DNA from 3 places in the Streptomyces sp. Da 82-17 genome. Region 2 is predicted to be linked to each of the others. Evidence: riboswitches for the same ligand, from Rfam matches in the RefSeq annotation. Region 2 holds a riboswitch; each other region holds the start of a gene.
The links. A riboswitch is a leader RNA that binds a small molecule or an ion and turns the genes downstream of it on or off. The one in region 2 is predicted to bind thiamine pyrophosphate.
Positions count from the first base shown of each region.

Region 1: linked by a shared signal. The riboswitch ahead of thiO (glycine oxidase ThiO) and the one ahead of thiC (phosphomethylpyrimidine synthase ThiC) in region 2 are both predicted to bind thiamine pyrophosphate.
Region 3: linked by a shared signal. The riboswitch ahead of ACIDOF_RS33840 (thiamine ABC transporter substrate binding subunit) and the one ahead of thiC (phosphomethylpyrimidine synthase ThiC) in region 2 are both predicted to bind thiamine pyrophosphate.

Region 1 is NZ_JBJURH010000002.1:367,008-371,563, reverse strand. It holds gene ACIDOF_RS04620 (thiazole synthase) at 1-539, opposite strand, end outside; gene thiS (sulfur carrier protein ThiS) at 543-764, opposite strand; gene thiO (glycine oxidase ThiO) at 761-1,939, opposite strand; TPP riboswitch at 1,937-2,048, opposite strand; gene ACIDOF_RS04605 (NAD(P)/FAD-dependent oxidoreductase) at 2,421-3,584, shown strand; gene ACIDOF_RS04600 (Rv2175c family DNA-binding protein) at 3,744-4,109, shown strand; gene thiE (thiamine phosphate synthase) at 4,321-4,556, shown strand, end outside.
Region 2 is NZ_JBJURH010000006.1:207,127-211,682, forward strand. It holds gene ACIDOF_RS12705 (IclR family transcriptional regulator) at 1-142, shown strand, start outside; gene ACIDOF_RS12710 (SsgA family sporulation/cell division regulator) at 244-681, shown strand; gene ACIDOF_RS12715 (YibE/F family protein) at 835-2,268, opposite strand; TPP riboswitch at 2,341-2,475, shown strand; gene thiC (phosphomethylpyrimidine synthase ThiC) at 2,468-4,261, shown strand; gene ACIDOF_RS12725 (hypothetical protein) at 4,326-4,556, opposite strand, start outside.
Region 3 is NZ_JBJURH010000028.1:95,721-100,276, forward strand. It holds gene ACIDOF_RS33835 (ABC transporter permease) at 1-1,075, opposite strand, end outside; gene ACIDOF_RS33840 (thiamine ABC transporter substrate binding subunit) at 1,117-2,208, opposite strand; TPP riboswitch at 2,205-2,311, opposite strand; gene rlmN (23S rRNA (adenine(2503)-C(2))-methyltransferase RlmN) at 2,397-3,503, opposite strand; gene ACIDOF_RS33850 (phosphatidate cytidylyltransferase) at 3,607-4,556, opposite strand, start outside.

The sequences.
Region 1 (4,556 bases), on a different contig from region 2:
GGCACGCGCGCGTGCTCCACGATCAGCTGGAAGTTGTGCGGGTTGCGGATGCCTAGGCCCGAGCCGATGGGGGAGCCGAGCGGCATGATCGCCGCGCACCCCACGTCCTGCAGCTTCCGCGCGAGCACCGGGTCGTCGTTCGTGTACGGCAGCACCGTGAAGCCGTCGTCGACCAGGGTCTCGGCTGCCTCCAGGGTCTCGATCGGGTCGGGCAGCAGGGTCCGCTCGTCCGCGATGACCTCCAGCTTGACCAGGTCCGTGCCGAGCGCCTCCCGGGCCAGGCGCGCGGTCAGCACGGCCTCCCCGGCGGTGAAACAGCCCGCCGTGTTGGGCAGCACCTGGATGCCGAGCCGGTCCAGGACGGACAGCACGGAGCCCTTCACGTTCGGGTCGACGCGGCGCATCGCGACCGTCGTCAGCTCCGTCCCGGACGCCACGAGGGACCGCTCCAGGACGTCCAGGCTCGGCGCCCCTCCGGTGCCCATGATGAGCCGCGAGGTGTAGCTCGTACCGCCGATGACCAGGGGGTCGTCTGCCATGGTTCAGCCTCCTTGGACGGCGGTGAGGATCTCGACGCGATCCCCTTCGGCCAGTGCGGTGCGCGACCAGTCACCGCGCGGGACGACGGTTTCGTTGACGGCGGCGGCCACCCCGGAGGGCGCGGAGCTGACGGTCGCCACCAGGGCGTCGAGAGTGGTCCCGGGCGGAACGGAACGGAACTCGCCGTTCACCGACACTCTCGTCGTGTTCGTCGCGGTGCTCATACGGTCAGCTCCTCACGGGCGCCGAAGCGCTTCGGCGTGAACGGGCGTACGGCTTCGGGGAGTTCGCCGGTCGTCAGGGCGTGCGCCAGGGCGTCGCCGGTGATCGGGGTGAGCAGCACGCCGTTGCGGTAGTGGCCGGTGGCCAGGTGCAGGCCGGGCAGCTCGGTCGGGCCGAGCAGCGGGGCGTTGTCGGGGGAGCCGGGGCGCAGGCCCGCGCGGGTCTCGGTGAGCGGCAGCTCGGTGATGCCGGGCACCAGCTCGTGCGCGTCCCGCAGCAGTTCGTACACCCCGCCCGCCGTGACCGTGGTGTCCCAGCCGAGGTCCTCGGTGGTGGCGCCGACGACCAGCTCGCCGTCGACCCGCGGCACGAGGTACACCGCGCCGCCGCGGACCACCGCGCGCACCGTCCGGCTCAGGAACGGGGCGTACGCCTTCGGCACGGTCAGCCGCAGCACCTGGCCCTTGACCGGGCGCACCGGCGGCACGACCTCCGGAGGCACGCCGTCGAGCCGCCCGCTGAGGCTGCCCGCCGCGAGCACCACCTGGTCGGCCTCCAGGGCGGTGCCGTCGGCGAGTACGGCGCCGCGCGCCCGCTCCCCGGCCACGGTCAGCCGCTGCGCCCACTGCCGGTGGAACGTCACGCCGGCCCGCTCGCACGCCGTGACCAGGGCGGCGGCCAGGCGGCGCGGGTCGATCTGGTGGTCGCCGTCGACCCGCAGGCCCCCGCGCACGCCCGGCGCGAGCATCGGCTCCAGGCGGCGGCACTCGCGCCCCGAGAGCCACTCGGAGTCCAGCCCCGACTGCCGCTGCAGGGCGTGCAGTTCGCGCAGGTGCGCCCGGTCGTCGGCGTCGAGGGCGACGGCGAGGGTGCCGCACGCGCGGTAGCCGAGTTCCTTGCCGCTGGCCTCGCGCAGCTCGGCGGCGAAGTCCGGGTAGCGGGCGGCGGAGGCGAGGTTGAGGGCGAGCAGGGTCTGCTCGCCGTAGTGGAGTTCGGTGACGGCGGCGAGCATGCCCGCGGCGACCTGCGCGGCGCCGCCGCCGGGCTCGGGGTCGACGACGGCGGTGCGCAGCCCCCGCTGCGCCGCCCGCCAGGCTGTGACCAGGCCGATGACGCCGCCGCCGAGGACGAGCACATCGGACGTGGGCGTGCGTGGTCGCACACTGCGTGGATGCATGGGCTTCCAGCCCCTCCCTTCGCCGGCATGACCCGGATCAGGTTCGTACGGTCGGAGGCGCTGAGCCTCCCTCTCAGCCCGGTGCGTCCGGGCTCCCGCGAGTGGTCTACGTCCGCCACCCTAGCTCGCGGCCCACACCCGGCTGAAGGGCGCCGACGGGCCGACGGCACGCGCGGAGGCGGATCGGGCACACGCGCGGAGCCGGACCCGGCACCCGGGCAGAGGTGGATCCGGCACCGGGGCGGAGGCGGATCGGGCACACGCGCGGAGCCGGATCGGTTGCACGCGCGGGGCGGGCGCCGGTGTGCAGGCGGAGCGGGCCCGGTGTGCAGCAGGTCACGTCGCGAGCTTGTCCCGAGCGGCCCCTGACGGATCGTCAGTTGTTTAAGGTGATCGGGTGACCGAGCAGCAGAGGCAGAGCGAACCGCAGCAGGGCGAGCGCCCCGAGGCACAGCACCGCGTCGTGATCGTCGGCGCGGGCATGGCCGGTGTGCAGACCGCAGTGGCCCTGCGCGAGCAGGGCTTCACCGGAGCCGTCACGCTGATCGGCGCCGAACCCCACCAGCCGTACGACCGCCCGCCGCTGTCCAAGGCGGTGCTGCTCGGCAAGGCCGAGGGCTCGGCCTTCGACGTCGACTTCGAGGCGCTCGGCGTCGAGCTCAGGCTCGGCGAGGAGATCACCGGCCTGCGCCCCGCCGACCACGAACTGGACGCCGCGCGGGGCCCGATCCCGTACGACACCCTCGTCGTCGCCACCGGCGCCGAGCCCGTTCAGCTGCCCGGTGCGGCAGGCGTGCCCGGAGTGCACCTGCTGCGCACCCTCGACGACGCGGAACGGCTCCGCCCGGTCCTCGCCGAGCGGCACTCCGTGGTGGTCGTCGGCGCGGGTTGGATCGGCGCCGAGTTCGCCACCGCCGCCCGGGACGCGGGCTGCGCGGTCACCGTCGTCGAGGCGAGCGAGGGTCCGCTCGCCGGCGCCCTGCCCGCCGAGGTCGCCGCCCCCATGGCGCAGTGGTACGCCGACGCGGGCGCCGAACTCCGTACGCACGCGCGCGTGCAGAGCGTCGAGCCCGGCGCGGTCGTCCTCGACGACGGCAGCCGGATCCCCGCGGACGCCGTCGTCGTCGGCATCGGCGCCCGCCCCGCCACCGCCTGGCTGGCCGGCTCCGGCGTCGAGATCGGCCCCGACGGCGCGGTGGTCGCCGACGCCTCCCTGCGCACCTCGGTCCCCGACGTGTACGCGGTCGGCGACTGCGCCTCCTTCCCCTCGGCCCGCTACGGCCGCAGGCTGCTCGTGCACCACTGGGACAACGCCCTGCAGGGCCCGCGCACGGTCGCGGCGCACATCATCGGCGGCGAGACGGCCGCGTACGACCCGGTGCCCTACTTCTGGTCCGAGCAGTTCGGCCGCTTCGTGCAGTACGCGGGGGATCATGGCGGGGCCGACAGCACGGTGTGGCGCGGGAATCCGCAGAGCCCGGCCTGGTCGGTGTGCTGGCTGCGGGGCGGCGCGCTGGTCGGGCTGCTCGCCGTCGGCCGGCCACGGGACCTGGCGCAGGGCCGGAAGCTGATCGAGTCCGGGGTGCGGCTCGACCCGGAACGCGTGGCGGACCCGGCCGTTCCGCTCAAGTCGGCGAAGGCCTGAGACGAGACGGGCGGAGGCGGCCGACGGCGTTCCGGCGGTGCCCGACGGAGGGCCGGGCGACCCGGGGCGGGGAAGATCGCGCCTGGTCGGGCGGCTTGCGGGGGCCGTATCGGGGGCGCCGGGTACCGACTGTCAGTCCGGGATGGCACGCTTGTCCCTGTGACCGAGATTGACGCAAAAATCGATGCTCTCGTCCCTGCCTGGCTCAACCTCCCCGAGATCGCCGAGATGCTCGGCGTCGAGGTGACGCGCGTCCGGCAGCTCGTCAAGGAAGGCCAGCTGATCGCCGTGCGCCGCGGCGAGAACAGGGCACTGCACGTCCCCGCCGCCTTCATCGACGGGGACAAGGTCGTCAAGGGCCTCAGCGGCACCCTGACGCTCCTTCGGGACGACGGCTTCAACGACGAAGAGATGCTGGAGTGGCTCTTCACCCCCGACGAATCCCTGCCGGGCACCCCGGCGCAGGCCCTGAGCGAGAATCGCGGCACGGAAGTGAAGCGCCGCGCCCAGGCGCTCGCGGTCTGATCCGGGCGACCGGAGGCACCACCTGATGCCTCCGGGCAACCGGAGGCGACACCTGGTCCCTCCGGGCGACCGGAGGCACCACCTGAACCGGGAAACCGGATGCATCACCCCAACCGGGAAACCGGGCGCACCACCTGAACCGACAACCGACGGCGTACGGACCACGGCACGGCCCGCGGTCCGTACGCCACGAAACGGGGGGAGTCCTTCCATGTCCCGCGCACCCCGCGAGGCCCTCGCCGACGCACGGCTGTACCTGTGCACCGACGCCCGCAAGGCACAGGGCGACCTGCCCGAGTTCCTGGACGCGGTGCTCGCCGGCGGCGTCGACATCGTGCAGCTGCGCGACAAGGGCATGGAAGCCGGCGAGGAGCTGGAGCACCTCCAGGTCTTCGCCGACGCCTGCAAGCGGCACGGCAAGCTCCTCGCCGTGAACGACCGGGCGGA
Region 2 (4,556 bases):
CATCACCGTCGGCACCACCGCGGCGACGCTCGCTATCTCGCTGCCCCTGCATCAGCGGGGCCGACTGCTGCCTGCGGTGCGCGAGTTGCAGAGCGATGTCGGCCGGAAGCTAGCCACGCTGGCGTTCTCTATCAGTATCTGAAAACTCACTCCTTGTGATCTCTTCAGTACGTTGAGCAAGATGCCCTCAGGGTCGGGAAGATGAATCCGGTTCAACTCAACGGCACAGCAACGGGGTAGGCGATGCGCGAGTCCGTCCAGGCAGAGGTCATGATGAGCTTTCTCGTGTCCGAGGAGCTCTCGTTCCGCATCCCGGTGGAGCTCCGGTACGAGACCCGCGACCCCTTCGCCGTGCGGTTCACCTTCCACCTGCCCGGCGACGCCCCGGTGACCTGGGCGTTCAGCCGTGAACTCCTCGTGGACGGCGTCGAGGGACCCTGCGGCGACGGCGACGTGCACATCGCGCCCGAGGGCCCCGAGCCGCTCACCGACGCCTTGATCCGCCTTCAGGTCGGCGGCGACCAGGCCCTGTTCCGCGCCGGCATCGCCCCGCTCCTCGCGTTCCTGGACCGTACGGACAAGCTGGTCCCGCTCGGCCAGGAGCGCACGCTCGCCGACTTCGAGGCCAACCTCGACGAAGCGCTGGGCCGCATCCTGGCGGAGGAGCACAGGACGGGCTGAGCACCTCCTTCCGGATCCTTCGCACGGCTGCGCTGAAACGCTTCGGCGCAGCCGCTGTCGTATCCCGGCCCGGCGGGTGGCCGATGCCCCCCCCGCGCCCCTGCCCCGCGGCCGGTCCTGCCGCGTGCCCCTTGCGTGCCCGTTGCGTGCCCGTCAGCGCTTGCGCCTGCGTCCCCGACCGCCGCCGCGGGAGGCCGCGCGGCCCGAAGGCGCCCCGCCTGCCGAGCCGCTTCCAGGTCCGCCCGACGCTCCGGCCGACGGCGTCGCGCCCGGCTTGTCGGCCGAGACGAGCAGTGCGGCGAGCGCCGTCGTCACCGGCACCGAGGCGACCAGGCCGATGGAACCGATCAGCGTGCGCACGATCTCCTCGGCCACCAACTCGCTGTTGGCCACCGTGCCCACACTGCTCTGCGCGATCGAGAACAGCAGCAGCAACGGCAGCGCGGCACCCGCGTACGCGAGGACCAGGGTGTTGACGACCGACGCGATGTGGTCGCGGCCGATGCGGATGCCCGCGCGGTACAGCTGCCGGGCGGTCATCGTCGGGTCGGCGTGGTGCAGCTCCCAGACCGCGGAGGTCTGCGTGACCGTCACGTCGTCGAGCACACCGAGGGAACCGATGATGACGCCCGCGAGGAGCAGGCCGCTCATGTCGATGTCCGGGTAGAGGCCGTGGATCAGGCCGGTGTTGTCGTCCGTGTTGCCGGTCAGGTTGGCCCAGCCGATGAACAGCGAGCCGAGCAGCCCGATGAGCAGCAGCGAGACCAGCGTGCCGAGCGCCGCCACCGAGGTCCGCGCGGACAGGCCATGACACATGTAGAGGGCGATCAGCATGATCGCGCTGGCTCCGACCACCGCCACGACCAGCGGATTCGAGCCCTGCAGGATCGCCGGCAGGATGAAGAGCGTCAGCAGTACGAAGCTCACCGCGAGCGCGATCAGCGCCATGAAGCCGCGCATCCGCCCGACCACGACCACGGCGAACGCGAAGATCGCCGCGAGGATCCACATCGGAACGCCGCGGTCCACGTCGGTCACCGAGTACTGCAGCTCCTTGGGCGCCCCCGGCGCGTACGCCACGACCACGTCCTGGCCCTCGCGCAGCTGCCGCGGCGCGTCCGGCTGGACCACCTCGACGAAGGTGCGGCCCTTGTCCTTGCCGCTGGTCACCTCGATCGTCGCCTTCGCGCACGTACCGGTCTGCGAGCGCTGCGCCTCCTGGCCCTCGGGCGTCGACGGATCGCCGGTCGGCGGGACCTGCGAGGCGTTGACGTCCTTGCAGTCGACCCCGTCGACCTGGACCACCCGGCCCGACTCGGTCTGCCGGTCGAAGCCGACGCCGCTGCGCTCGTGCGGCGGTGCGCCCCCGGGCCAGAGCACGGCGAGGCCGACGAGCACGGCCGTCGCGAAGGGGATCAGCACGGCGGCGATGACCTTGCGCAGATGTTTCGAGACGGGCTCGGCGGGACCGTGGCTGTGCGAGTGGCCGTGGGAGTGGCCGCTGGAACCGCCGTTCCCGCCCCCTCCGTGGCCGTTTCCGTGCGGCGGTTCGGAGGGCGGCTGCGGTGGCTGATGCGTGGTGGTCACCGACCGATCATCGCAAGAACGGGTGGGGCCCTCTGTTCAGCGTGGCCGTACGGACGCTAGCGTGGGGCCCACGATTGTCACCGCGGGAGCTCGGAGCACCGGGCTGAGAGGGCGCTGACCTCCGTACGAGACGTACGGAAACGGCTGCGTCGACCGCCGAACCTGTTACCGGGTAATGCCGGCGTAGGGAGTAGGTCTCATGACCACATCGGACGCACGCACGCCTGCCTCCAGCACGACCGAGGGCACGGAGGCCGGGAAGTCCATCGGCTGGCACAAGGCGTACGTCGAGGGCTCACGCCCCGACCTGCGCGTGCCGGTCCGCCAGGTGCACCTCACCAACGGCAAGTCCGTGACCCTGTACGACACTTCAGGCCCGTACACCGATCCGACAGCCGACACCGACGTCCGCCGCGGGCTCGCGCCGCTGCGGGAGAACTGGATCGTCGCCCGCGGCGACACCGAGGAGTACGCGGGCCGCCCGGTCCGCCCCGAGGACGACGGCATCAAGCACACGTCGCCGCGCGGCGGCCTGCGCAACCTCGACGCGGTCTTCCCCGGCCGGCCCCGGCAGCCCCGTCGCGGCCGGAACGGTCAGGCGGTGACGCAGCTTGCGTACGCCCGCCGCGGGGAGATCACGCCCGAGATGGAGTTCATCGGGATCCGCGAGAACCTCGACCCCGAGGTCGTACGCGCCGAGGTGGCCGCCGGACGCGCGGTGATCCCGGCCAACGTCAACCACCCCGAGATCGAGCCGATGATCATCGGCAAGAAGTTCCTGGTGAAGGTCAACGCCAACATCGGGAACTCCGCGGTCACGTCCTCCATCGAGGAGGAGGTGGAGAAGATGACCTGGGCCACCAGGTGGGGCGCCGACACGGTCATGGACCTCTCCACCGGCCGCAACATCCACACCACCCGCGAGTGGGTGCTGCGCAACTCCCCCGTGCCCATCGGCACCGTGCCGCTCTACCAGGCCCTGGAGAAGGTCGACGGCAAGGCCGAGGAGCTGACCTGGGAGATCTACAAGGACACGGTCATCGAGCAGGCCGAGCAGGGCGTCGACTACATGACGGTGCACGCCGGCGTGCGCCTGCCGTTCGTCCCGCTGACCGCCAACCGCAAGACCGGCATCGTCTCGCGCGGCGGCTCGATCATGGCCGCCTGGTGCCTCGCGCACCACAAGGAGAGCTTCCTCTACGAGAACTTCGAGGAGCTCTGCGAGATCCTCGCCGCGTACGACGTGACGTACTCGCTCGGCGACGGGCTGCGGCCCGGGTCGATCGCGGACGCCAACGACCGTGCGCAGTTCGCGGAGTTGGAGACCCTGGGCGAGCTCAACAAGATCGCCAAGGCGCATGACGTACAGACCATGATCGAGGGCCCGGGCCATGTCCCGATGCACAAGATCAAGGAGAACATCGACCTCCAGCAGGAAGTCTGCGAGGAGGCGCCGTTCTACACGCTCGGCCCGCTGACCACCGACATCGCCCCGGCGTACGACCACATCACCTCGGGTATCGGCGCCGCGATGATCGGCTGGTGGGGCACGGCGATGCTCTGCTACGTCACGCCCAAGGAGCACCTGGGCCTGCCGAACAAGGACGACGTGAAGACCGGCGTGATCACGTACAAGATCGCGGCGCACGCGGCGGACTTGGCGAAGGGCCACCCGGGCGCCCAGGACTGGGACGACGCGCTCTCGGACGCCCGCTTCGAGTTCCGCTGGGAGGACCAGTTCAACCTGGCCCTCGACCCGGACACGGCACGGGAGTTCCACGACGAGACGCTCCCGGCCGAGCCCGCGAAGACGGCGCACTTCTGCTCCATGTGCGGCCCGAAGTTCTGCTCGATGAAGATCAGCCGCAACATCAACGAGCAGTTCGGCGGCGAGGAGGGCGCGTCCGAGGAGGAGATCGAGGCGGGCATGCTCGCCAAGTCGCGGGAGTTCGCGGCCGCGGGCAACCGCGTCTATCTGCCGATGGCGGACTGACCGGGGCGATGAACTCGCGCATGGGCCCCAGCTGTTCCGGCCGGGGCCCATGGCCCGTCGTGCCTCAGCGTGAGGTCAGCTTCCCGCTCTTCGTCACGGTCACGGCGCCCTGCCAGCCACCGGGCGAGCAGTCACGGCCGTTGGGGTACGTGGGCTTCGGTACGAGGGTCGTGCGTTCGTCGAGCACGGTCGCACCGCCCTCGTCCCTGAGCACGAGCTCCACGCGCACCTTCGTCCTGCCGTCCTCCGGCAGGCCCTCCACGACGGCGAACCCCGGCCAGGGAGCGGGCGGTTC
Region 3 (4,556 bases), on a different contig from region 2:
GACCTCCGACGACCAGGGCGATCGCGGTGGCGGCGAGCGCGTACTGCAGGGAGTTCGCGACGGCCTCGACGGGCGGGACGAGGAAGGCGCCGCCGTCGGTGGAGCCGAGTTCACGGAAGTAGTCGAAGCCGTAGCCGTCGGAGGGGTGGAGGGAGCGTTCGACGAGGACGGCGAGCGGGACGAGGACGAGCAGCAGCACCGTCGCCAACACCCCGCCGAGCAGCGCCCATTGGGCGGGGCCCTGCGGGCGGCGGGAGGTCTGCGCGGCGTCGACGAGCCGGAGGGCGCTCTCGCGGCGCCGGACCGTCCAGGCGTGCACGGCGAGGACCGCGCCGACGGCGGCGAACTGGACGAGGGTGAGGACGGCGGCGGTGTCGAGGGCGAGGAGCTGCGCGGTCTGCCGGTAGATCTCCACTTCGAGGGTGGCGAAGCCGGGCCCGCCGAGGATCTGCACGACGCCGAACGACGTGAACGTGAACAGGAACACCATCAGCGCGGCGGCGGCGACGGCCGGACCGAGCGCGGGCAGCGTCACCCGGCGCCAGGCCGCGAGCCGGGAGGCGCCGAGCATCCGCGCGGCCTCCTCCTGCCGCGGGTCGAGCTGCGCCCAGAGACCGCCGACGGTGCGGACGACGACGGCGTAGTTGAAGAAGACATGCGCGAGGAGGATCGCCCACACCGTGGTGTCGAGCCGCACGCCCCACAGCTCGTCGAGGACGCCGCCGCGCCCGAGCAGCGCCAGGAACGCGGTGCCGACGACGACGGTGGGCAGCACGAACGGCACGGTCACGACCGCCCGCAGGAGCTGCTTGCCGGGGAAGTCGAAGCGCGCGAAGACATACGCGCCGGGCAGCGCGATCAGCAGGGTGAGCCCGGTGGAGGCCAGGGCCTGCCAGGTGGTGAACCACAGGACGTGCTGGATGTCCGGGTCGGCGAGGACGTCCCCGAGCCGCCCGAGCTGCCAACTGCCGCCCGCCCTGCTGTCCTTGAGGCCGCGCGCGACGATCGCGGCGACCGGGTAGGCGAAGAACACCGCGAAGAACGCGACGGGCAGGACCATCAGGCCGAGCCGCACCGCGCTCCCGCGGACGTCCCTCCGGGGGCGGGCCCCCGTGGTTACTTCAGGACCAGCGACTGCCACGACTTGACCCAGTCCTCACGGTTCTCCGTGATCTTCTTCGGGTCCATGGTCTTCGGGTCCTCGACCTCGACTCCGAACTCCGTGAACAGCTTCGGGAGTTGGGCGCCCTCACGGACCGGGTTCACGAACATCTGCAGCGGCATGTCGTCCTGGAACTCCTTGGTGATCAGGAAGTCCAGGAGGGCCTTTCCGCCCTTCTCGTTCTTCGCGCCGTCGAGCAGTCCGGCGAACTCGGTCTGCCGGAAGCAGGTGCCGGTGGCCACGCCGGTCGGCGCCTCCTTCGGCTGCGGCTTCGCGTACAGCACCTCGACGGGCGGGCTGGACGCGTACGACACCACCAGCGGCCGGTCCGCCTTGGCCTTCTTGCCGCCCGCGGAGCCGGAGAACTCCTCGTTGTACGCCTGCTCCCAGCCGTCGACGACCTTGACGCCGTTGGCCTTCAGCTTCTTCCAGTAGTCCTGCCAGCCCTTGTCCCCGTACTCGGCGGCGGTGCCGAGGAGGAAGCCGAGGCCGGGCGAGGAGGTGGCGGCGTTCTCGGTGACGAGGAGGTTCTTGTACGCGGGCTTGACCAGGTCGTCGAGGGTCTTCGGCGGGGCCAGCTTCTTGTCCGCGAAGTACTTCTTGTCGTAGTTCACGCAGATGTCGCCGCTGTCGACGGGCGTGACGTGGTGCTTCTCGTCCACCCGGTACTCGGGCAGAACCTGGTCCAGGCCCTTCGCCTCGTACGGCGTGAACAGGCCGTTGTCGACGGCGCGGGACAGCAGGGTGTTGTCGACGCCGAAGAGGACGTCGCCCTGCGGGTTGCCCTTGGAGAGGACGGCCTTGTTGACGACCTCGCCGGCGTCGCCGCCCTTGAGGATCTTGACCTTGTACCCGGACTGCTTCTCGAAGGACTTCAGGACGTCGGGCGAGACGTTGAAGGACGAGTGGGTGACGAGCGTGACGGTCTTGCCGCCGCCTTCACCGGAAGCCTCGGATCCGTTGTCGCCGCCGCAGGCGGCGAGGGTGCTGACGCCGAGCGCCCCGCAGAGCACGATCGTGCAGGCACGCCGAAGACTGATGTTCATGACTGGTGCTGACTCCCTACGCCGGTATGACCCGGATCAGGTCCGAGGGTCTGCGGCACTGCCGCACTCTCAGCGCCCTGACGGCGCTCCCCTGTCGGAATTCATTTGTACGAATGCACGGTACTGCACGCGTGCCGGGCTCCTCCGCGGAGGGCTCGGCACGCGTGGCCGGCCGACGGTCGGGCGGCTCAGCGCTCGGAGGCGGCGAGCTGCCCGCAGGCCCCGTCGATCTCCTGGCCGCGGGTGTCCCGGATGGTGACCGGCACGCCGTGCGCCGCGATGGCCTCGACGAACGCCTTCTCGTCCTCGGGCCGCGAGGCCGTCCACTTCGAGCCGGGCGTCGGGTTCAGCGGGATCAGGTTGACGTGCACCCGCTTGCCCTTGAGGAGCCGGCCGAGCCGGTCCCCGCGCCACGCCTGGTCGTTGATGTCCCGGATCAGCGCGTACTCGATGGAGATGCGGCGGCCCGACTTGTCCGCGTACTCCCAGGCGGCGTCGAGGACTTCGCGGACCTTCCAGCGGGTGTTGACCGGCACGAGGGTGTCGCGCAGCTCGTCATCCGGGGCGTGCAGCGAGACCGCAAGGCGGCACTTGAAGCCCTCGTCGGCGAACCGCAGCATCGCGGGCACCAGGCCGACCGTGGACACGGTGATGCCGCGCTGCGAGATGCCGAGGCCGTCCGGCTCCGGGTCGGTGAGGCGGCGGATGGCGCCGACCACGCGGTTGTAGTTGGCGAGCGGCTCGCCCATGCCCATGAACACGATGTTGGACAGCCGCGCGGGACCGCCGGGGACCTCACCGTCGCGCAGCGCGCGCATGCCGTCCACGATCTGGTGGACGATCTCGGCGGTGGACAGGTTCCGGTCGAGCCCGGCCTGGCCGGTCGCGCAGAACGGGCAGTTCATGCCGCAGCCGGCCTGCGAGGAGATGCACATGGTGACCCGGTCCGGGTACCGCATCAGGACGGACTCGACGAGCGTCCCGTCGTGCAGCTTCCACAGCGTCTTGCGGGTGGTGTCGTCGTCACAGCTGATGTGCCGCACGACCGACATCAGCTCGGGCAGCAGCGCTTCCTGCAGCTTGCCGCGAGCGGCGGCGGGAATGTCCGTCCACTGCTCGGGGTCGTGCGCGTACCGCGCGAAGTAGTGCTGGGACAGCTGTTTGGCGCGGAACGGCTTCTCGCCGATCGCGGCCACCGCTTCCTTGCGCTCGGCGGGCGAGAGATCGGCGAGGTGCCGCGGGGGCTTCTTGGCTCCGCGGGGCGCGACAAAAGTGAGTTCTCCGGGCTTAGGCATGGCTCTACCAGTGTCGCAGACATACGACAGCGGGCCCGCCGCCCTGTGGACAACGAGCCCGCCACCGAAGAAACAGCAGGTCAGCGCAGGAAGCGCGGGTACTTCACGTACCCACGAACAGCACCAGGAGCAGCCAGACGACAGGCGCCGTCGGCAGCAGGGAGTCGAGGCGGTCCATGATCCCGCCGTGGCCCGGGAGCAGCGTGCCCATGTCCTTGATGCCGAGGTCCCGCTTGATCATCGACTCGCCGAGGTCGCCGAGCGTCGCGCTCGCCGCGACCGCGAGGCCGAGCAGCAGGCCCTGCCACCAGGTGCCCCCGTCGATCAGGAACTCCATGCACAGCGCGCCCGCCGCCATCGCGAAGGACACCGCGCCGAGCAGGCCCTCCCGGGTCTTGCCGGGGCTGATGCGCGGCGCCAGCTTGTGCTTGCCGAACCGCCAGCCCACCGCGTACGCCCCGGTGTCGCTGACGACCGTGAGGAGCAGGAACGTGAGCACCCGCTCCGCACCGTCGTCCGCGGTCAGCATCATCGACACGAACGTGGCGAGGAACGGCACGTAGAACGCGGCGAACACCCCGGCCGTGACGTCCCGCAGATAGCCCTCGGGCGGTTCCGTCATCCGCCACACCAGGACGGCGAGCGCGGTCAGCGCCATCGCCACCCAGGCACCCTCGGCGCCGCGCACGTACCCGGCGACGACCATCGCCGCGCCGCCCACCGCGAGCGGCACGAGCGGCGCCTTGATGTCCTTGCGCTCCTGCAGACGCGTCGTCAGCTCCCACAGGCCGACCACCACGGCGACCGCTATCACCGCGACGAACACGGCCTTGACGACGAACAGCGACGCCACGATGACCGCGCCGAGTCCGACACCGACCCCTATGGCCGCCCGCAGATCGCGGCCCGCACGCTTCTTCCGGGACGGCTGCGGAACCTGAGGTGTGGGACTGGCCATGGGCTCCTGCAACATCTCGTCGCGGAACAAGGGGCCACTCGTCAGAGCGGCCCCCGCCTCGCTGTCGTACCGGTCTGCGGCGGCCTTGCCGGTGT